3 regions of the Bradyrhizobium sp. CCBAU 51753 genome follow, and region 3 is predicted to be linked to each of the others. Evidence: predicted binding sites of a transcription regulator. Region 3 holds the regulator's gene; each other region holds the start of a gene.
The links. Region 3 encodes PhoB, which activates phosphate uptake and scavenging genes when phosphate is short. Its sites were predicted from a motif close to TGTCATNNANCTGTCAT; they were not measured.
Positions count from the first base shown of each region.

Region 1: a site for PhoB is predicted at 4,083-4,099, ahead of phnF (phosphonate metabolism transcriptional regulator PhnF). Genes of this name have one in related genera too.
Region 2: a site for PhoB is predicted at 4,326-4,342, ahead of ppk2 (polyphosphate kinase 2). Genes of this name have one in related genera too.

Region 1 is NZ_CP030037.1:2,863,739-2,871,385, forward strand. Features, by position in the region: gene phnE (phosphonate ABC transporter, permease protein PhnE) at 1-550, shown strand, start outside; gene phnE (phosphonate ABC transporter, permease protein PhnE) at 547-1,395, shown strand; gene XH93_RS12795 (ISNCY family transposase) at 1,758-3,110, opposite strand; gene phnF (phosphonate metabolism transcriptional regulator PhnF) at 3,328-4,053, opposite strand; gene phnG (phosphonate C-P lyase system protein PhnG) at 4,170-4,631, shown strand; gene phnH (phosphonate C-P lyase system protein PhnH) at 4,636-5,244, shown strand; gene XH93_RS12815 (carbon-phosphorus lyase complex subunit PhnI) at 5,248-6,351, shown strand; gene XH93_RS12820 (alpha-D-ribose 1-methylphosphonate 5-phosphate C-P-lyase PhnJ) at 6,348-7,232, shown strand; gene phnK (phosphonate C-P lyase system protein PhnK) at 7,225-7,647, shown strand, end outside.
Region 2 is NZ_CP030037.1:3,160,740-3,168,386, reverse strand. Features, by position in the region: gene XH93_RS14100 (transketolase) at 1-1,571, opposite strand, end outside; gene XH93_RS14095 (Lrp/AsnC family transcriptional regulator) at 1,703-2,164, shown strand; gene XH93_RS14090 (fumarylacetoacetate hydrolase family protein) at 3,088-4,260, opposite strand; gene ppk2 (polyphosphate kinase 2) at 4,409-5,368, shown strand; gene XH93_RS14080 (transporter substrate-binding domain-containing protein) at 5,652-6,530, shown strand; gene XH93_RS14075 (amino acid ABC transporter permease) at 6,714-7,382, opposite strand; gene XH93_RS14070 (FAD-binding oxidoreductase) at 7,450-7,647, opposite strand, start outside.
Region 3 is NZ_CP030037.1:8,654,551-8,662,197, reverse strand. Features, by position in the region: gene pstA (phosphate ABC transporter permease PstA) at 1-162, shown strand, start outside; gene pstB (phosphate ABC transporter ATP-binding protein PstB) at 159-977, shown strand; gene phoU (phosphate signaling complex protein PhoU) at 1,081-1,797, shown strand; gene phoB (phosphate regulon transcriptional regulator PhoB) at 1,912-2,622, shown strand; gene XH93_RS39815 (GcrA family cell cycle regulator) at 2,707-3,219, opposite strand; gene XH93_RS39810 (aspartate aminotransferase family protein) at 3,705-4,910, shown strand; gene argF (ornithine carbamoyltransferase) at 4,910-5,836, shown strand; gene XH93_RS39800 (Hsp33 family molecular chaperone) at 5,950-6,951, shown strand; gene apaG (Co2+/Mg2+ efflux protein ApaG) at 7,079-7,474, opposite strand.

The DNA.
Region 1 (7,647 bases), 3.3 Mb from region 3:
GGTGTTCGCCTTTGCGCTGAACTTCTTCGCCGCACAAAACACCTCGCCGGGGCCGTGGCTGCGCTTCGCCGTGCGCCGCCTGCTGGAATTCGCCCGCACCGTGCCCGGCATCGTGTTCGCGCTGATCTTCGTGATCGCGTTCGGCCTCGGGCCGATGGCCGGCGTGCTTGCGATTGCGATCCACTCGACCGGCGCGCTCGGCAAACTGTTCGCCGAAATCGTCGAGAACGCCGACATGAAACCGGTCGAGGGCATCCGCTCGACCGGCGCGAGCTGGCTGTCCTGCATGCGCTTTGCGGTGCTGCCGCAGGTCTCGGCCGGCTATGCCAGCTACGCGCTGCTGCGCTTCGAGATCAATGTCCGCGAGGCGTCGGTGATGGGTTTTGTCGGCGCCGGCGGCATCGGCCAGGAGCTCGTGGTCGCGATCCGCAAATTCTACTACTCGGACGTCAGCGCGATCCTCGTCACCATCATCGTCACCGTCTTCATCATCGACATCTCGACCGGCTGGCTGCGTGGCCGGCTGTTCGGCAAGGAGACGCGCCGATGAGCCAGCTGCCGAAGCCGGACACCGACGGGCTGCGCACGAAATACCCTGACGTCTTCGCGCGGCCCGCCTCGGCGCGGCTGGCGATGCCGGCAATGATCATCGCCGCGTTGGCGATCTTCGTGTTCGGGCTGGTCGATCTCGACTTCTCGCCGTCAAAACTGCTGTCGGGGATCAGCCAGCTCGGCTGGATCACCATGCTGATGATCCCGCCGAACCCCGGTTCGTCGTTCCCGCTCTACATGCAGGCGCTTGGCGAGACGCTGTCGATCGCGCTGCTCGGCACCACGCTCGCGGCGGTGCTGGCGCTGCCGGTCAGCCTGCTGGCGGCGCGCAACATCATTCCGTCCAACTTCATCCGCTTTCCCGTGCGCCGCTTCCTGGACTCGATCCGCGGCGTCGACACCCTGATCTGGGCGCTGGTCTGGATCAACGTCGTCGGCCTCGGCCCGTTCGCCGGCGTGCTCGCGATCATGGTCTCGGACTTCGGCGCGTTCGGCAAGCTGTTCTCGGAAGCGATCGAAGCCGCGGACCGCAAGCAGGTCGAGGGCATCCGCGCCTCCGGCGGCAACGCGCTGCATGAGATCCGCTTCGGCCTGCTGCCGCAGGTGCTGCCCGTGATCGCTGGGCAGGTGCTCTACTTCATCGAGTCGAACACGCGCTCGGCCACCATCATCGGCATCGTCGGTGCCGGCGGCATCGGCCTGCAACTCGCCGAGCAGATCCGGGTGCTGGAGTGGCAGAAGGTGTCGTTCCTGATCCTGATGATCCTGATCGCGGTCGCCGCGATCGATTTCATCTCGACCAAGCTGCGGTTCGCCATCATCGGCCAAAGGGCGGTGGTGTAGCCTTCGCCTCTCCCCGCGTGCGGGGAGAGGCCGGATCGCATGCAATGCGATCCGGGTGAGGGGGACCCTCCGCACACTCCCAAAGTCCGAATTTCGCGGTGACAGTCCCTCACCCCAACCCTCTCCCTGTAAGAACGGGGAGAGGGAGAAACAAGTTCGCCATCATCGGTTCCGCCCTCCGTCGGAGGGGGCAGAGCCAAATCATGAAAAACAACCCCATGCAAAGTAGCCGGCGGCGGTCGTTCGACTTGGCCGCTGTCCGTAGCGGGTGAAGATGTCGTGTTTTTGTAGCTCGTGATCTGTCGCCTTCGTTTTGGAGTTTTGGGCGCCCGCGGAAGGCGTGGACGGGAGCGCCGGGTTTGTCATGCCATGGATAGAGCGGTCTGGTCAGCCGTGCGGGCGGGTTTCTTTGTTCGATTTGAAGCCCGTTTCTCCGTCCCGACCCGCGCTTTCTCGACGGCGGCGCGCGCAGGAGCGGTCAAGGACGCGCGCTTGCGCGCCCGCCAGGGCTTGTCCTTGACGGCTCCGAGCACGCTGCCAGGCTGAGGCGCGTCGGGGCTGATCTGCTGTCCGTTGGCGCTAAACCTCGCCAATCGATGCGGGCCGAGGAACACGCTGACGGTGCCATCGGGATACTCATGCACCCGCACCAGGGCCTTGACGAAGTGAGGCCTCAGGCGGCTCTCCGGCAACTGCAGCCGGCGACCTTTCCATGCGACGGTATTGTCGTTGGCGACGGTTCGCTCCTCGATCACGCACAGCGCCTCGCGCCAGGCCTCGTGGCGGTCGGCAACGAAGGCGGTGCCTTGCTGTTCGGCCTTGATCGCAAATGCGGCGTTGTGTTCGGCGATGTAGTGCGCCTTCAACCACGCATTGGCGGCTTCGACTGTCTTGATCCCGGCGAGCCGCAGCTCCTTTGGCAGGCGGTCCTGCAGCGTGCCAAACAGCCGCTCGGAGCGCCCCCGCGCCTGCGGCGAATAGGCCGCGATATGCTCGATCCCAAGATGCGATAAAGCCCGTCCCACCTGGGTTTGTTGCGTCTTCGAGACCTTCTCGCCAGCCTTCGGGGTAAGGAAATAATGGCTGCCGCGATCGGTGTAGAGCGCACAGAACAAGCCGCGCTCGCCAATCACCTCGCCCAGGGCCAGGAACGTCGAGGCCGTGCCTTCTTCCTCGACCAGCAGCATCGAGTAGACCTCGCTGGTCGCATCGTCCATCGTCACGATCAGGTCCATCGCCGGCAGATCCTCGATCCAGACGTGGCGCGACCCGTCCTGGTGCAGCAGCATCCCCGGCAGCGGCCGGCGTGGGCGCTTCTTACGGTGCGCCGAACGCTTCGGCGCCTTCCGTACCAGGCCCGCCGCCTGCAGGGCGAGCTTCGTCACCGTATAGCCCAGCACATAGTCATGCCGCTTTTGCAACTGCTCGTGGAAGTGCTTCACCGTGAAGTCCGCGTACTTGTCCCGGAACAGTCCCAGCATCCGCTCCAGCTCTTCCTCCGGTGCCCGCCGCGGCGATCGCCGTCCCATGCGCCGGTCCACCAGCCCGATATCGCCCTCCGCTTCATAACGCTCCGCCCAGCGTTGGAAGGTCCGAATACTGATCCCGAGAGACTCCGCAGCAGCCTCCTGCGTCAGCTCCCTCGCCTCCGTCCGTTCCAGCAAATCTGAAAACCGCATCCGTCGTACACCCTCGTGAATGGATGCCGTGCCCATCGTGCCCCCTTTGTCCCGGGGCACCAAAAACACGACACTTCACGAGCTACAAACAGGCGACAGATCACGAGCTACTGACATCGTTCGACCTGGCCGCTTGACACGTCGGGCAAGTCAGGGGTAATCTTCCAATATTCCGAAATCGTGGACGCTCGTCGCCCCGGCCCCTTCGCCGGAAGGCGGGCTGCGGCGGGCAACGGCGCGCGGCGAGGGAGAGCTAGCTGTTCTCCACCAGGAACTCGACGCGCTCGGCGGCGAAGCGCGAGCGTTTGGTCACCAGCGGCTTGTCGGCGGGATCGACGTCGGTGGCGTCGACCACCAGCACCGGGCGGCCCAGCGCGAGATCGAGCCGCGCGGCGTCGGAGGCGTCGGCGATCGCCGCGGTGATCCGGGTGGTGGAGCGCCGGTAATCCCTGATGCCGTAATGCGCCAGCAGCTTGGTCATCGAGCGGAGGTTGGCGAACACGCTGCCGGCATCGGGAAAGCGTTCGGCCGACAGCCAGGTGGTGGAGACGCAGATCGGCGTGCGGTCGGCGAGCCGCAGCGCCTCGATCCGGATCAGCGGCGCGCCGGTCTTTAGTCCCAGCACTTGCGCGAGTTCGCGGGTCGCGATGTCGTCGCCGGCCTCGATCAGCTGGCCGCGCGGCTCGTGGCCGCCGGCGCCGACGATCTCGGAGAAGCGGGTGCGCGAGCGCAGCGGGTAGGCGAGGCGCTGGGCCTCGACATAGGTGCCGCTGCCGCGCTCGGCGCGCACCAGGCCGCGCTCGGCCAGCGCCGCGATCGCGCGCCGCACGGTGTGGCGGTTGACTCGGTAGGTCTCGGCGATCTCCATCTCGCCGGGCAGCTTTTCGCCCGCGGGAAAGCGGCCGTCGGCAATGCCGCGTTCGATGCCGTCAGCGACCTGCCGCCACAAGGCGACGCCGGAACTTTCCTGCATGCTCATGCCGCGGTGATAGCCAGAAACCTTGGATTTGTCACGAAACAGTCATGGCGCTTGGCTAAGAAGTTGTCTATTACCATAGACAACTTGATTCAGGCAAGGTTGCCCGAGAGCTGCACATGACCACGACCGGACGGAACAGCAAACAGGCCCAGCGCAAGGCCGCCATGGCGGTGCTGGCGCATTCCGGCGCTGCCGAGATCGCCGGCCATCTCGCCGATATTGCAGTGCCCGCGCACGAGAACCTGCGCGAGCCGGAAAACGGCCTTGTGATGCTGCGCGGCCGGATCGGCGGCGACGGCGCGCCGTTTAATCTCGGCGAGGCGACGGTGTCGCGCGCGGCGGTGCGGCTGGCGACCGGCGAGGTCGGCTTCGGCTACACGCTCGGCCGCGATGCGCAGAAGGCGCGGATGATCGCGCTGTGCGACGCCATGGTGCAGTCGACGGATTTTTCCAGCGAGGTCGAGGCGAAGGTGATCGCGCCGCTGCGGGCCGCGATGCTCGCCGAGCGCAACCGCAAGGCCGAGGAGACCGCGGCGACGCGGGTTGATTTCTACACCATGGTGCGCGGTGAGGGGTGATGCGATGACGACAGTTGCCGAACTGCCCGCTGGCTTTGCCGACAAGGTGTTGTCGGCGCAGTCGACCTTCCGCTCGGTGATGGACGCGATGGCCCGTCCCGGCAGCGTGCAGCGGGTCACCGCAAGCGTCGGCACGCCCGCCGGCCTGATGCGCGGCGCGGCCGCGATCGCGCTGACGCTGTTCGATCACGACACGCCGATCTGGATCGACGCCGCGATGTCGGCAACAACAGATGTCGCGCGATGGCTGAAGTTTCACGCCAGCGCGCCTGTGATCGAGGAGCCCTCGATTGCGAGCTTTGCGCTGATCGGCGACGCCGAGCACTTGCCGCCGCTCGAGCGTTTCGCGTTCGGCAGCAGCGAATATCCTGACAGGTCGACCACGCTGATCCTGCAGGTCGAGAGCCTGACCCAGGGGCCGGCCTTCGAGCTGAGGGGGCCCGGCATCGACGGCAGCGCGCTGCTGCAGGCGATGATCCGGCCGCGCGATCTGTTCACGCGGCTGGCCATCAACGAAGCCCTGTTCCCGCGCGGCATCGACGTCGTGCTGGTGCATGACGACAGCATTGTCGCGATCCCGCGCACCACGCGGCTGGTCGCAAGTGGAGTGTAAGCGATGTATGTAGCCGTCAAGGGAGGCGAACGCGCCATCGAGAACGCCCACCGCCTGCTCGCGCATGAGCGGCGCGGCGATCGCGATGTGCCGGAGGTGACGCTGGCGCAGATTTCCGAGCAGCTTTCGCTCGGCGTCGACCGCGTCATGACCGAAGGCTCGCTCTACGACCGCGAGCTTGCGGCGCTGGCGATCAAGCAGGCGCGCGGCGACATGATCGAGGCGATCTTCCTGGTCCGCGCGTTCCGCGCCACGCTGCCGCGCTTCGGCGCCAGCGAGCCGGTCAACACCGGCGAGATGCAGGTGCGCCGCCGGATCTCCTCGACCTTCAAGGACATTCCCGGTGGCCAGATCCTCGGGCCGACCTTCGACTACACCCACCGCCTGCTCGATCCGCAGCTCGCCGAAGGTTTCGTGCCGGAGCAGCCGGCCACCGCCGAGGCACCGCAGACGCCGGCGCCGCGGGTGACCGACATTCTCGGCCGCGACGGCCTGATCGAATCCTCGCCGCAGGCCGAGCCTGATGCGCCGGTCGGCGACCTCACGCGCGAACCGCTGAGCTTTCCCGCCGACCGCGATCTGCGGCTGCAGAATCTCGCGCGCGGCGACGAAGGCTTCCTGCTCGCGCTCGGCTATTCGACGCAGCGCGGCTATGGCCGCAACCATCCGTTCGCCGGCGAGATCCGCTTCGGCGACGTCGAGGTCGAGTTCTTTGCCGAGGACGCCGGGTTCGCGGTGCCGCTCGGCGCGATCGAACTGACCGAGTGCCAGATGGTCAACCAGTTCAAGGGCTCGGCGACCGAGGCGCCGTGCTTCACCCGCGGCTATGGCCTCGCCTTCGGGCAGAGCGAGCGCAAGACCATGTCGATGGCGCTGGTCGACCGCGCGCTGCGCGCGCGTGAGCTCGACGAGGAGGCGAAGTCGCCGGCACAGGACGAGGAGTTCGTGATGTCGCACTCCGACAACGTGCAGTCGACCGGCTTCGTCGAGCATATCAAGCTGCCGCATTACGTCGACTTCCAGTCCGAGCTCGGCCTGCTCCGCAAGCTGCGTCAGGAATTCGCCGAAGCCAATGAGGCCCCGGAACTGCGGGAGGCCGCGGAATGAACGCGCCGACGTACAACTTCGCCTATCTCGACGAACAAACCAAACGGATGATCCGCCGCGCGATCCTCAAAGCGATCGCGATCCCCGGCTACCAGGTGCCGTTCGCCAGCCGCGAGATGCCGATGCCCTATGGCTGGGGCACCGGCGGCGTGCAGGTGACCGCTGCGATCCTCGGCCCCGACGACATCTTGAAGGTGATCGACCAGGGTTCCGACGACACCACCAACGCGATCTCGATCCGCAAATTCTTCGGCAAGACCGCCGGCGTCGCCACCACGACGTCGACCACGGATGCGACGGTGATCCAGACCCGGCACCGCATTCCCGAGGCCGAGCTGCATAGCGGGCAGGTGCTGGTCTATCAGGTGCCGATCCCCGAGCCGCTGCGCTTCCTCGAGCCGCGCGAGACCGAGACGCGGCGCATGCATGCACTCGCCGAATACGGGTTGATGCACGTCAAGCTGTATGAGGATATCGCGCGCTTCGGCCACATCGCGACCGCCTACGCCTATCCGGTGAAGGTCAACGCGCGTTATGTGATGGATCCGTCGCCGACGCCGAAATTCGACAATCCGAAGATGGACAATTGCGCGGCGCTGCAACTGTTCGGCGCCGGCCGCGAGAAGCGTATCTATGCGATCCCGCCCTACACCACGGTGGTGTCGCTGGATTTCGAGGATCATCCGTTCACGCGCTACCGCTTCGATGCGCCCTGCGCGCTGTGCGGCGCCGATAATTCCTATCTCGACGAGATCGTCACCGACGACAGAGGCGGGCGGATGTTCGTCTGCTCCGACACCGATTTCTGCGAGCAGCGCCAGGCCGCCGGCCATCACGGCACCGAGAGCGCGGCGCCGCACAAGGAGAAGGCGCATGTCTGAGCCGTCCCATCTCGACAACGACGAGCCGCTGCTGGTCGCCGAGGGGCTCGGCAAGAACTACGGCCCGATCGCCGCCTGCCGCGACGTCTCGTTCGCGCTCTATCCCGGCGAGGTGTTGGCGATCGTCGGCGAATCCGGCTCGGGCAAGTCGACGCTGCTGCAATTGCTGTCGGCGCAGCTCGCGCCGAGCGCGGGGCGGGTGTCCTACCGGATGCGCGACGGCGTGCTGCGCGATCTCGCCGATCTCGGCGAGGCCGAGCGGCGCTTTTTGTTTCGCACCGACTGGGGCTTCGTGCATCAGGATCCGGCGCAGGGGCTGCGCATGGCGGTCTCGGCCGGCGCCAATGTCGGTGAGCGGCTGATGGCGGTGGGGTGGAATCACTACGGCAGGATCCGCGACACCGCCTCGACCTGG
Region 2 (7,647 bases), 3.6 Mb from region 3:
TCGATGAAGGGATCGTACAGCGTGCCAACCGGCAATAGCCGCGCGCCGTTGATCTGGTGCGACAGGCCGAGCGCCGACAGCATGATGAACAGGTTCATCTCGGCGATGCCGAGCTCGATGTGCTGGCCCTTCGGCGAATATTCCCAGGTGTAGGCCGACGGGATCTTCTCCTGCCGGAACAGATCGTGGTTCTCCGCTTTCGCAAACAGGCCGCGGCGGTTGACCCAGGCGCCGAGATTGGTCGACACCGTAACGTCGGGCGACGCGGTGACGATGCGCGAGGCCAGCGCGCTGTCGCCCTTGGCCAGTTCGTGCAGGATCAGACCAAACCCCTGCTGCGTCGACATCTGCGCCGAAGCCTTGAACGCGAGCCGCTCCGGCACGTCGATTTCAGGCGCCGACAGGCGGCGGCGCCCCTCGCGGTTGAACGGCGCTTCCGCCAGGAACGCTTCCAGCTTCGCGGTGTCCTGCGCCAGGCCCTCGAACTTGTCCCACTCGTGACCCGGGCGGATGTTCTGCGCGGCGCGCCACTTCTCCATCTGCGCCACCGTCATCAGGCCGGCGTGATTGTCCTTGTGGCCCTGCATCGGCAGGCCGACGCCCTTGATCGTGTAGGCGATGAAGCAGACCGGACGGTCATGATCGATCGATTCAAAGGCCTCGATCATGCTCGCCATGTCGTGGCCGCCGAGGTTCGACATCAGCGCCAGCAGCTCATCGTCGCTGCGGCGGTCGATCAGCGCGGTGACCGGACCCTGGTCGCCGATGTCATCATGCAGATGTTTTCTGAACGCCGCGCCGCCCTGGAAGCAGAGCGCGGCGTACATCTGGTTCGGGCAGTTGTCGATCCAGCGCCGCAGCGCCTCGCCGCCCGGCTCGGCGAACGCCTCCAGCATCAGCTTGCCGTATTTCACGATCACCACGTCCCAGCCGAAATTGCGGAACATGGTCTCGAACTTCGACCACAGCCCTTCGCGCACCACGGCGTCGAGCGACTGCCTGTTGTAGTCGACCACCCACCAGGTGTTGCGCAGCGCGTGCTTCCAGCCCTCGAGCAGCGCCTCAAAAATGTTGCCCTCGTCCATCTCGGCGTCGCCGACCAGCGCGATCATGCGGCCCTCGGGCCGGTCGGCCATCCAACCGTGCGCCTTGACGTAGTCCTGCACCAGCGAGGCGAACAGCGTCTGCGCCACCCCGAGGCCGACCGAGCCGGTGGAGAAATCGACGTCGTCGACGTCCTTGGTGCGCGACGGATAGGACTGCGCGCCCTTGTAGCCGCGAAAATTCTCCAACTTGTCGCGGGTCTGGTGGCCGTACAGGTACTGGATGGCGTGGAACACCGGGCTCGCATGCGGCTTCACCGCGACGCGGTCCTGCGGCCGCAGCACCGAGAAATACAGCGCCGACATGATGTTGGCGAGCGAGGCGGATGACGCCTGGTGGCCGCCGACCTTCAGCCCGTCGCTGTTGGCGCGGACATGGTTGGCGTGGTGGATGGTCCACGACGACAGCCACAGCACTTTGCGGGCCAAGGCGGACAGCATTTCGAGGCGTTCGGGCGCGATTGCCATGGCGGTGCTCCGGGGCGATATGCCGGATGTTACTGCCGCGCGGGCCGGCGAAAATCTCAATTCCACGCGACAGCACAGGAAAAATTGGGATAAATTCCCACGATCTGGCCCTCACCCGTGAGTTCATTCCAATGCCTGCCCTCGATGCCATCGACCGCAAGATCCTGAGTCTGCTGCAGACCGACAGCCGCCTGACCATGCAGGAACTCGCCGACAAGGTCGGCCTGTCGGTGTCGCCCTGCCACCGCCGCGTCAAGCTGCTCGAGGAACGCGGCGTGATCTCGCGGTACATCGCGACGGTGGATCAGAAATCGCTCGGACTGCATGTCTCGGTCTTCATCTCGATCAAGCTGGCGCGGCAGAAGGAAGAGGACTTGAATCGCTTCGCCCGCGCGATCTCCAAATGGGACGAGGTGCTGGAGTGCTACCTGATGACCGGCAACCGCGACTATCTCCTGCGCGTCGTCGCCGCCGACCTCTCCTCCTATGAAGCGTTCCTGAAAAACAAGCTGACGCGGCTCGACGGCATCGCCTCGATCGAGTCGAGCTTTGCGCTGAGCCAGGTGAAGTACTCGACCGCGCTGCCGGTGTAGGGGTGGCTCGTCGAGCTTCGCAGCTAAACCCGTCATCCTGAGGTGCTCGCCTCTTCGGCGAGCCTCGAAGGGTCGACGGCCACCAGCCGGGCCGATTCATCCTTCGAGGCTCGCAAGAGCTCGCACCTCAGGATGACGGAGTGAGGTTGTGCATCCGCATTCTCGCGACATGATTTGTCCGAGCTTTGCATTTCGTTTCGCCGCTCTGAGATCAGAGGGCGCAGGGAAAGCCGGGTGCCGGTTCGCACCCATGGGCCCGGTGCAACAAAAAAGCACCGGGGTAGGACCACAGGTGTAACCGGAAACAACCCGGCTTTCCCTGCGCGATGGGTTACGGCTTATACGTGCTCTCCCCGGCGAGACTGGGCTTTTTTGTCACCGCTTTCGCAAAAACGCTTTCGCGCTTTGCGAGAGGACACCTGCCACTAGGGCGTCAGGCCTGCACGACTTCACCGTCCGCCTCGCATGCTGTCGTCACTGACATGCGAACCGTCCACCGCATCCCACCGCAACACTATGACGATGCGCAGCGCCCCTCGATCGGGTGAGACGGACGGATTAGACAGTGAGTTGGGGGGCGGCGTCAAGTGTTATTTCGGAAAATACGAACGCCTCTATCGCCGCCTCTAACCGGCTCTTGTGCAACTCGTGGGCGATAGCGCATGTAAGGGACGCACCGGCGGCGGGGTTCCCTCTCCCCTCTTGTCCGCCGAAGCCTTGGCGAAGGCGGATGCGGGAGAGGGTTAGGGAGAGGGGTGCCACACGACGCGCTCTCGCGCATCGTTGCGCGACGAGGAATTCAATTTGCGAGGACGATAGCCACGTCGGTCAGTTGAGTTCGGGGCTTACCCCTCTCCCCAACCCTCCCCCGCAAGGGGGGAGGGAGCCCGACTAGCGTGCTCACCTCACATTGCGTCGCGCCATCACAGCAGCTTCCGCTGCGCGAGGTTCTTCATCAGCGCGCCGACGCCGAACGTCCACGGTTCGCATTCGTCGCTATTGCGCATGCGGTTGACGAGCTTGCCGAGCTGCGGGGCGGCGATGGTGACGATGTCGTCGCGCTTGTGGGTAAAGCCCTCGCCCTTGGCGTCGCGGTCCTTCACCGGGGCGAACATGGTGCCGAGGAACAGCGCAAAGCCGTCGGGGTATTGATGCACGGGGCCGATGGTCTGGGCGACGAGATCGGTCGGGTCGCGGCTGATCTTTGAGATCGAGGAATGGCCTTCGAGCACAAAGCCGTCGGTGCCCTTCACGGTGAGGCCGACATCCATCTTCCTGACGTCGTCGAGCGCGAAGGTCGCATCGAACAGGCGGAGCAGCGGGCCGATCGCGCAGGAGGCGTTGTTGTCCTTGGCTTTCGACAGCAGCAGCGCCGAGCGGCCCTCGAAGTCGCGCAGATTGACGTCGTTGCCGAGCGCGGCGCCGACGATCTTGCCGCTAGCTGACACGATCAGCACGACCTCCGGCTCCGGGTTGTTCCAGGTCGATTTCGGATGCAGCCCGGCGTCCATGCCGGTGCCGACCGAGGACAGCGTCGGCGCCTTGGTGAACACCTCGGCGTCGGGGCCGATGCCGACCTCGAGATACTGGCTCCAGGCGTTCTGATCGATCAGCACTTGCTTGAGCTTCATCGCCTGCTCGGAGCCCGGCTTCAGTTTTGACAGATCGTCGCCGACCAGGCGCACCACCTCGGCCCGGATCGCCTCCGCCGAAGACGGATTGCCGCGCGCCCGCTCCTCGATCACGCGCTCCAGCATCGAGATCGCGAAGGTAACGCCGGCGGCTTTGAGCACCTGCAGGTCGACCGGCGCCAAGAGATGCGGCTTTGCGCGATCGCGGCTGTCCGGCGGCGTGTTGGCGAGGATCGCCGCGAGGTCGCCGATCCGCTCGCCCTTGACGGCGCGCAGCGCGGCCGCGGGGTCCGCCTCCTCGCACAGTGCGCTCACCGTCGGGAACCGGGCTGTGACGTCGAACACGCCGTCGGTGCGGATCGCGGCGACGGCCGGACCGCGCGCCTCGGGCAGCCAGACTCGCCCGACCAGCGTTCCGCTGGTGCCGTCTGCCGGCAGGACATCTTGTGGCGTGAGCGAAATCATTCGGCTTCTCCCGTTTCTGGTCTTTGAGGCTTGTTAGCACAGTCTCGCGGCGGACGTGAAACACCCGTCATGACAATGTCACACACGGGTAACATCGACCGTCAATGCTCCGGTCCGCTCCATCTAACATACTGAAAGACGGACCTTCATGACCGCCCCCCTCACCGACCAGGCCTTGCGCCCTGACGTCTCGCACGACGAAGCCTTGCACGACGAAGCTCTGCGCGCCCGCATCCATCAGGAGCTTGCCGACAGTCTCGACGAGGAGCTCGAGTTGGAGCTCGACGACGTCAGGCTGGACGAGCTCGAGCACGAGGCGGGACTCGGCCGGCAGGGGCTCGACCGCAAATTTTATTTCCGCGAGCTGCTGCGGCTGCAAGGCGAGCTGGTCAAGCTGCAGGACTGGGTGCAGCACGAGAAGAAGAAGGTGGTGGTGCTGTTCGAGGGCCGCGATTCCGCCGGCAAGGGCGGCGTCATCAAGCGCATCACCCAGCGGCTCAACCCGCGGGTCTGCCGCATCGCGGCGCTGCCGGCGCCAAATGAGCGCGAGCGCACGCAATGGTACTTTCAACGCTACGTCTCGCACCTGCCGGCCGGCGGCGAGATCGTGCTGTTCGACCGCAGCTGGTACAACCGCGCCGGCGTCGAGAAGGTGATGGGGTTCTGCAACGACGAGCAGTATGAGGAATTCTTCAAGTCGGTGCCGGAATTCGAGCGCATGCTGATCCGCTCCGGCACCATCCTGCTGAAATACTGGTTCTCGATCACCGACAACGAGCAGGCGTTCCGCTTCACGATGCGGATCCAGGATCCGCTGAAGCAGTGGAAGCTGAGCCCGATGGACGTCGAGGCCCGCACCCGCTGGGAGCTCTACACCAAGGCCAAGGAGGCGATGCTGGAACGCACCCACCTGCCGGACTCGCCGTGGTGGATCGTCGACGCCGTCGACAAGAAGCGTGCCCGGCTCAACTGCATCTCGCATCTCTTGAGCCAGATCCCCTATCAGCCGGTCACCCACCAGCCGGTGGTGCTGCCGCCGCGGGTGCACAACCCGGATTATCACCGTGGCCCGATCCCGCCGGAGATGTACGTGCCGGGGCGGTATTGAGCGGGGGCGCTCGCCGCGAGCACGCTGCGCTCCCTCGCCCCGTTCTTACGGGGAGAGGGTTGGGGTGAGGGGCCTCCATCCGGCGAGCACTTCATGGCTTGTTGAGGGGCGTGCCATGCCCCTCACCCGGATTGCATCTTCGATGCAATCCGACCTCTCCCCGCAAAGGGCGGGGAGAGGTGACGCGATAGGCATCACGCGCCTACCAATGGCGCAGGCTGATGGTATTGCCGCCCCCTGACACCGACGCTAGGCTTCCCCGATTTGGTGCAGGGAGGCCCACGTGACTCAATCCGACGAAACAAGAATCTCCGAAGACCGCCGCGACGCGCTGCGCTATGCGCTCGGGATCGGCAGCGGCGCGGCGCTGGCGGCGGCGCTGACGACGCCGGCCGCGGCGCAGACGCCGGCCGACAACACGCTGGACCGCATCCGCGCCAACAAGGTGCTGCGGATCGCGGTGCTGCCGGGCGAACTGCCCTATTTCAACAAGGATCTCGCCTCAGGCACCTGGTCCGGCTTCTCGATCGAGATGGCCAACGATTTGGCAAAGCTGCTCGACGTCAAGCTCGAATATGTCGAATCGACCTACGGCAACTCGATCCTCGACCTGCAGGCCAACAAGATCGACCTCGGCTTTGCGCTCAATCCGACGCCGCAGCGGGCGCTGGTGGTCGATTTCACCAGCCTGGTGTTCCCGCATCCGTTCGGCGCCATGCTGAAGAAGGGGCTGGAGGCCAAGACCTGGACCGACATCAACAAGCCGGAGGTCAAGATCGCGGTCGACGTCGGCTCTGCCAACGAGGCGGTAGCACGGCGCTTTGCGCCCAACGCCACCATCAAGTCGCTGAAGTCGCGCGACGAGGTGATGCTGGAAATGTCGTCGGGCCGGGTCGACTGCGTGGTCAACGCGCTGGTGCTCGGGCTGACCGCGATCGCCAAGAACCCGAATCTCGGCACCTACAAGATCCTGCAATCGCCCGCGGTGACGATCGCGAGCGGCACCGCGGTGCGGCGCGAGAGCGACAAGCGCTGGCGCGATTTCCTCTCGGTGTGGATCGACTACAACCGCGGCATCGGCCAGATGCGCGAATGGTTCGTCAAGGGCCTCGGCCTCGCCGGCGTCAAGCCGGAGGACGTGCCGGTGGAATTGAGTATTTGAGGTCGAGGATATCTCCGCTTCACCTCTCCCCGCCCTTTGCGGGGAGAGGTCGGATCGCATCAAAGATGCGATTCGAGTGAGGGGCGAACCACACTGCTCAACAAGCCGCGAACTGCTCGCCGGATAGAGGCCCCTCACCCCAACCCTCTCCCCGCGAAGAGCGGGGAGAGGGGGAAGAGCCACTTACACCTTGTCGTAAGTCAGCCCGCGCTCCAGCCGCCTTGCCGCCAGGGTCGACGGAAACAGGATCGCAAAATAGATCAGCGCCACGATGGTGTAGACCTCGAGAGGCCGATACGTGTCCGCGTTGATCAGCGTCGCGTTGTAGACCAGATCGGGCACCGCGATGATCGACACCAGCGAGGTGTTTTTCAGCTGCGTCACCGACTGGTTGACATAGGGCGCCATCATCGGCTTCAGCGCCTGTGGCAGGATCACGAGCCGCATCAAGCGCCAGCCGCGGAAGCCGAGCGCCTTGGCGGCATCCCACTGCCCGACCGGCACGCTCTCGATCGAGCCGCGCACGATCTCGGCATAGAACGCGCCGCCATAGAGCGACAGCACGCTGACGGCGGCGACATGGGCCGGGATGTTGACGCCGATCACGACCGGGAACGCGTAGTAGAACCAGATGATCTGCACCAGCAGCGGCGTGCAGCGGAAGGTCTCGATATAGGCGATCAGCAGCCAGTCGATCACGGGAATGCGGCGCAGCCGCGCCATGCCGACGATCAGGCCGATCAGCGTGCCGAGGATGATGGTGCCGATCGTGTAGGCGATGGTCCAGCCGAGCCCGAGCCAGAACAGATGGCTGTACTTGGCAAGGATGCCGAAATCCCAGACGTAGTTCATCCTGCCCCTCGGTTATCGACCATTCGCGCGCCGGCGCCGTCCAGCATCGCAGGCAGGCCCGCGCGAGTCACGCGATATACCGGTTTGGCGCAAACGCGCTCACATCGAACGGCGGCGCCTCGCCCGCGATCATTGCCGCGATCGCAGTGCCGGTTCCGGGGCCGGTGGTGAAGCCGATGTGCTGGTTGCCGAACGCCAGCCACAGCCCGCGATGCCGCGGCGCTGCGCCGATCATCGGCAGGCTGTCCGGCAGCGTCGGCCGCGC
Region 3 (7,647 bases):
AAGACGATGGCCAACCTGCCGGTGACCATCAACAACTTCGTGCAAAGCCCCTACGCCTACTGGAAAGAGTTGGCCTGGAGCGGCGCACTGCTGATCACCTTTACCGTGCTCGCGCTGAATATCGGCGCGCGTATCCTTGGTGCCGAAAGGGCCGCAAAATGACCGAGCTTTCGATTTCGACCACCGCCGCCGGCCACGTTCCCCAGGCGCCGCTGCCGGAAGCCGCGCCGAAGGTTACGGCGCGCAACCTCAACTTCTATTATGGCGAGCACCACGCGCTGAAGAACATCAACCTGACGCTCGGCACCAACCGCGTCACGGCGTTCATCGGCCCGTCGGGCTGCGGCAAGTCGACCTTGCTGCGCATCTTCAACCGGATGTATGATCTCTATCCGGGCCAGCGCGCGGTCGGCCAGCTGATGCTGGACCAGACCAACATCCTCGACGCCAAGCTCGACCTCAACCTGCTGCGGGCGCGGGTCGGCATGGTGTTCCAGAAGCCGACGCCGTTCCCGATGACGATCTATGAGAACATCGCCTTCGGCATCCGCCTTTACGAGAAGATCTCGAAGTCGGAGATGGACGGCCGGGTCGAGAAGGCGCTGCGCGGCGGCGCGCTGTGGAACGAGGTCAAGGACAAGCTGAACGCCTCCGGCCTGTCGCTCTCCGGCGGCCAGCAGCAGCGCCTGTGCATCGCGCGCACGGTGGCGGTGCGGCCCGAGGTGATCCTGTTCGACGAGCCGTGCTCGGCGCTCGATCCGATCTCGACCGCCAAGGTCGAGGAGCTGATCCAGGAACTGTCCGAGGACTACACGATCGCGATCGTGACCCACAACATGCAGCAGGCGGCGCGCGTCTCCGACAAGACCGCCTTCATGTATCTCGGCGAGTTGATCGAGTTCGACGACACCAACAAGATCTTCACCTCGCCGAGCGATCGGCGCACCCAGGACTACATCACCGGTCGGTTCGGCTAACGCCTGATCGGAAAAAAGCGGGGATGGTTTCCCGCCGAGATCAGGCTGAAATGAAGGCATGAGATCGTGATCCTCTTGGGATTATGATCGAAGGAGACAAGCGATGGCTTCTGAACATACCGCCAAGGCATTCGACAGCGACCTGCAGGAGTTGACCCGCCTGGTCGCCGAGATGGGCGGCCTGGTCGAGCGCATGATCACCGAGTCGGTCGATGCGCTGATCCGCCGCGACGTCGCGCTCGGCAAGCGCGTGGTCGCCGCCGACATCGAGATCGACAGCCTGCAGCGCGTCATCGAAGAGCGCGCGGTGCTGACGATCGCGCGGCGCCAGCCGATGGCGATCGACCTGCGCGAGATCGTCAGCGCGATGCGGGTGGCCACCGACCTCGAGCGGATCGGCGACCTCGCCAAGAACATGGGCAAGCGCGTCGCGGCGCTGGAGAGCGATTTCCAGCCGCTGAAGCTGATCCGCGGCCTCGAGCACATGACCGACCTCGTGCTGTCGCAGGTCAAGTCGGTGCTCGACGCCTACGCCGCGCACGATTTGCCGGCGGCGATGAACGTCTGGAAGGGCGACGAGGAGGTCGACGCGATCTGCACCTCGCTGTTCCGCGAGCTGCTCACCTACATGATGGAAGATCCGCGCAACATCTCGTTCTGCATCCACCTGATGTTCTGCGCCAAGAATATCGAGCGGATCGGCGACCACGCCACCAACATCGCCGAGACCGTGTTCTACATGATCGAGGGCCAGCAAATCACCGACAAGCGCCCGAAGGGCGACATGACCAACTTTGCGACCACGGTGCCGGGTAACTGAAGCACGATCCGGAAAAGTGGGTACCGGTTTTCCGACAAGATCGTGCTCATCAGGACGATGAGCGTTTCGGTTTTGCGTCTGGGCAACGGATCAAGATAGAGAGAACTTAGACCGATGAGCGCACGCATTCTGGTAGTCGAAGACGAGGAAGCGCTGACAACGCTGTTGCGCTACAACCTCGACGCGGAAGGCTACGATGTCGAAACGGTCGGGCGCGGCGACGATGCCGACACCCGCCTCAAGGAGCGCGTTCCCGATCTCGTGGTGCTCGACTGGATGCTGCCGGGCCTGTCCGGCATCGAGCTCTGCCGCCGCTTGCGGGCACGTCCCGAGACCAAGCAGCTGCCGATCATCATGCTGACCGCGCGCGGCGAGGAGAGCGAGCGGGTGCGTGGGCTGGCCACCGGCGCCGACGATTATATCGTCAAGCCGTTCTCGGTGCCGGAGCTCCTGGCGCGGGTGAAGGGCCTGCTGCGCCGCGCCAGCCCCGAGCGGCTCGCCACCGTGCTGACCTATGGCGACATCGAGCTCGACCGAGAGAAGCGCCGCGTTGCGCGCTCCGGCCGCCCGATCGATCTCGGCCCGACCGAATATCGGCTGCTCGAATTCTTCCTCGAGCATCCCGGCCGCGTGTTCAGCCGCGAGCAGCTGCTCGACAGCGTCTGGGGCCGCGACATCTATATCGACGAGCGGACCGTTGACGTGCATATCGGCCGCCTGCGCAAGCTGCTCAATCCGGGCCGCGAGCAGGATCCGATCCGCACCGTGCGCGGCGCCGGCTACGCCCTCGACGACCGTTTTGCCAAGGCCGAGCCGCAGCCGTAAGGCCCGGTCCGACCGCTGCAACAAAAAAATCCCCGCCTTCGCGGGGATTTCTTTTTTGACGTCGTCGCTGGTTTCGTCGTCGGCCTATTTGAGCTGCGGCTTGTTCGACGGCCGGCGGCGATCGCCGGCGGGCTGGTAAGCGACGCGCGAGTGGTGCGCGCAATAGGGCAGGCCGGTGAGCGCCTTGCCGCCGCAGAAGAAGAATTCCGGGCTCGAGGGATCGCCGACCGGCCAATGGCAGGTGGCCTCGTTCAGCTCCAGCAGCGACAGCCGCTGGCTCATCGGCACCACGTTGTCGTAGGCGATCGGATCCGGCTCGAGTTCGACCTCGAAAGCCTGCGCCAGCGCGGTGTTGCCGCGCGAGACCGGGCGCGCCACCCGCATCATGTGCTGGGCGGGACGGGCCTTGCGCTGCCGCGGCGCGGCGGTGGAGGGCGCCTTGGCGCGGCCGGACAGGCCGAGCCGATGGACTTTGCCGATCACGGCGTTTCGCGTCACATTGCCGAGTTCCGCCGCGATCTGGCTGGCGGAGAGGCCACTCTCCCAGAGCTTCTTCAGCTGCTCGACGCGATCGTCGGACCAGGTCAATACCGTCATCGCATTCTTCCTTTCGCGGTGCGCCGGCCGGTGATGGGAGCGGCGCTGCGAGCCAAATCTGTCAAAATCCCCGCGGTCAGAATCCCTTAGCCCTCGCCGGGCGTGCTGTTGCGCCCGAACGTTCACGCAGAACAAATGGCTACTAAGAGGGTCCAGTACTGCCGCACGAGATGTCGTACCCGACAGGCCAAACGCTACAATATGGCGTGACTCTGGCGCAAGAGTCCGCGGCAGCGCGTCCACATGTTCCCAACATTTAAGCCTTGCAATCAGGCTTTTCCACTGCTCCGGAATACTCCGGATTGCATGCGTTTCGCATTGCAGGAAGGCCACTTCGTGGCGATTGACACGGACCGGGCGCAGCATAGAATGCCCCGCACGTGCTGCCCGCAAGGCGGCACGTTTTTGTTTTCCGAAGCTGGCCGTTGCTGCGCTGGCGTCAAGGCGCGCGGCAATTGTCGGCCTCAAACCCGTCAGTGATCGCCATGACCAACAGCGCCACGTCGCACCTGCTCCCCGTCTTTGCCCGGATCGATCTCGGCTTCGAGCGCGGCGAGGGCGCCTGGCTGATCGCAACCAACGGCGACCGCTATCTCGACTTCACCTCGGGCGTCGCGGTGAACGCGCTCGGCCATGCCCATCCGCATCTGGTCAAGGCGCTGCAGGAGCAGGCGACCAAGCTCTGGCACATGTCGAACCTGTTCAAGAGCCCGGACGGCGAGGCGCTGGCGGCGCGGCTCTGCGAGCAGAGCTTTGCCGACTACGTGTTCTTCTGCAATTCCGGCGCCGAGGCGATGGAGGGCGTGATCAAGCTGGTGCGCCACCACCATTTCTCCAAGGGACATGGCGAGCGCTACCGCATCATCACCTTCGAAGGCGCGTTCCACGGCCGCACGCTGGGCACGCTCGCGGCGACCGGCTCGGCGAAATATCTCGAAGGCTTCGGCCCGCCGATGGACGGCTTCGACCAGGTGCCGCATGGCGACATCGAGGCGGTGAAGAAGGCGATCGGCCCGCACACCGCCGGCATCCTGATCGAGCCGGTGCAAGGCGAGGGTGGCGTGCGCGGCGCGCCGCAGGCCTTCTTCAAGGCGCTGCGCCAGCTCTGCGACGAGCACGGCCTGCTGCTCGCCTTCGACGAGGTGCAGACCGGCATGGGCCGAACCGGCGAGTTGTTCGCCTACAAGCGCACCGGCGTCACGCCGGACGTGATGTCGCTGGCGAAGGCGCTCGGCGGCGGCTTCCCGATCGGCGCGGTGCTGGCGAGCGCCAAGGCCGCCGAGGGCATGGCGCCCGGCTCGCACGGCTCGACCTTCGGCGGCAATCCGCTCGCGGTCGCCGCGGCCAATGCCGTCCTCGACGTCATGCTCAAGCCTGGCTTCTTCGAGCACGTGCAGAAGGTGTCGCTGCTGCTCAAGCAGAAGCTCGCCTCCGCGGTCGACCGCTTTCCCGGCGTGCTGTCGGAAGTGCGCGGCGAGGGTCTCCTCATCGGCGTCAAGGCGGTGGTGCCCTCGGGTGACCTCATTGCCGCGCTGCGCAACGAAAAACTGCTCACCGTCGGCGCCGGCGACAACGTCGTCCGCTTCCTGGCGCCGCTGATCGTCACCGAGGCCGAGATCGACCACTCGATCGCCGCGCTGGAGCGCGCCTGCGCTGCGCTGTCGGCGCAGCCGAAGAAGGCGGCGGGGTAATGAGCAAGTCGGTCCGTCACTTCCTCGACATCAACGAATTGCCGCTCGCCGAGCTGCGCAACATGCTGTCGGCCGGCGCCGCCATGAAGGCGCAGCGCAAGGCGCACGAGAAGGCCAGGAAGCCGCTCGAGGGCAAGACGCTGGCGATGATCTTCGAACGCCCGTCGACCCGCACGCGGGTGTCGTTCGACGTCGGCATGCGCCAGCTTGGCGGTGAATCCATCATGCTGACCGGTGCCGAGATGCAGCTCGGCCGCGGCGAGACCATCGCCGACACCGCGCGCGTGCTGTCGCGCTATGTCGATGCGATCATGATCCGCATCCTCAATCACGATGCGCTGCTCGAGCTTGCCGCCCACGCCACCGTTCCCGTGATCAACGGGCTGACGCGGCGCTCGCATCCCTGCCAGGTGATGGCCGACCTCATGACCTATGAGGAAAACCGCGGCTCGATCGAGGGCAAGACGGTGGCCTGGACCGGCGACGACAACAACGTGCTGGCCTCCTGGGCGCACGCCGCCGAGCGCTTCAAGTTCCAGCTCAATGTCGCGACCCCGCCGGAGCTCGCGCCGAAGAAGCCGATGCGGGACTGGATCAAGGCGACGAATGCGCCGATCGTACTCGGCACCGACCCGGAGGCCGCGGTGCGCGGCGCCGACTGCGTCGTCACCGACACCTGGGTGTCGATGGGCGACAAGGAGGGCGAGCACCGCCACAACGTGCTGCGGCCCTATCAGGTCAATGCCAAGCTGATGTCGCTTGCGAAACCCGACGCACTGTTCATGCACTGCCTGCCCGCGCATCGCGGCGAGGAGGTCACCGACGAGGTGATCGACGGCCCGCAATCCGTCGTGTTCGACGAGGCGGAAAACCGCCTGCATGCGCAAAAGGGCATTCTGGCCTGGTGTTTCGACGCGGTGGCGTAGCAATAACGCTGTCGTCCCGGCCCAGTGCGCAATTGCGCACTAGGCCGGGACGACGATCTCTGTGTTCGCGTGAACCCCTTTATTTCATGGTCCGAGACCCCAGATAGAGCGCCATGGTTTCACAATCCCCCGACATCAAAATCACGGCCGAGGCGCCAATCCGCGCGCCATCGGCGGTTCCTGTTGACGATGCCGTGCTGGCCTTCGAGGTCGGCGCGCTGGATCTGCGCGGACGGCTGACCCGGCTCGGCCCCGCGCTCGACGAGGTCCTGCACAAGCACGATTATCCGCCGCCGGTCGGCAAGCTGCTCGGCGAGGCGATCGTGCTGACGACGCTGCTCGGCTCCTCCGTGAAGTTCGAGGGCCGCTTCATCCTGCAGACCCGGACTGACGGTCCGGTCTCGCTGCTGATCGTCGACTTCCAGGCGCCGGATCGGCTGCGTGCCTATGCGCGCTACGATGCGTCACGCATCAAGAACGGCCAGACCTCGGGCCAGCTGCTCGGCAAGGGCCATCTGGCGATGACCATCGATCAGGGCGCCAACACCAGCCGCTACCAGGGCCTGGTGGCGCTCGACGGTGGCAGCCTCGAGGACGCCGCGCACGAATATTTCCTGCGCTCCGAGCAGATCCCGACCCGGGTGCGTCTTGCGGTCGGCGAAGAGATGCGCGGCGGCGAGCGCGGCAAGCTGCACTGGCGCGCCGGCGGCATTTTGCTGCAATTCCTGCCGAAGTCACCGGAGCGCGCCAAGCAGGCCGATCTGCATCCCGGCGACGCGCCGGAGGGAACGGTTGCGCACGCGGTGCCGGACGACGACGCCTGGGTCGAAGGTCAGTCGCTGATCTCGACCGTCGAGGATGTCGAGCTGATCGATCCGGATCTGTCCGGCGAACGGCTGCTCTACCGCCTGTTCCACGAGCGCGGCGTCCGCGTCTTCACCCCGCAGCAGCTGCGCGCGCAGTGCTCCTGCTCGCGCGATGCGGTGTCCGCGATGCTGAAGAGCTTTGCGCCAAAAGACCGCGCCGACATGGTCAAGGACGGCAAGGTCGTCGTGACCTGCGAGTTCTGCTCGTCGGTGTATGAATTCACGCCGGACGAAGCCGGCGTGGAGTAGGACGCTCGTTAACGTAGCCCGGATGCAGCGAAGCGAAATCCGGGGCGCTCCAACCGCGAATGATGCTGTTCCGGATTGCGCTGCGCTGCATCCGGGCTACGCACTGTCCGCATTTGCTACGCAGGCCTCAGTTCAACACCCGCTTGCCGTCCGGGCTCGGGCTATCCAGCGAAAACGTCGGCACGTCGATGTCGAACCGCTCGCCGCTTTCGTTGACCATCTGGTAGCTGCCGGTCATGAAGCCGGAGGCCGTCGACAGCGGCACGCCAGAGGTGTACTCGAAGCGCTCGCCGGGCGCGAGCACCGGCTGTTCGCCGACCACGCCCTCGCCGCGCACCTCCTGGCGGCGGCCGGTGGCATCGGTGATGATCCAGTGCCGGGTGCGCAGCTGCACCGTCTCCGGGCCCGAATTGGTGATCACGATCGTATACGACCAGAAATACTCGCGCCCCACCGACGAGCGATCCGGCATGAAGTTCGGCTCGACGGTGACTTCGATCTGGCGGGTAACGGCACGGTACATCAGGCTCAATCCGGTGGTCTCAAAGCACGATTCGGAAAGCGCGGTGCGGTTTTCTGTTGCGATCGTGCTCAAACAGGCGGCTTATCATAGCGAATTCGTCCACCGGAACCAATCGCTTGGCTGGCCGTGAAAAACCGGACGAAAAGCCGGGGCAAAAAGCCGGTACAGGCCGC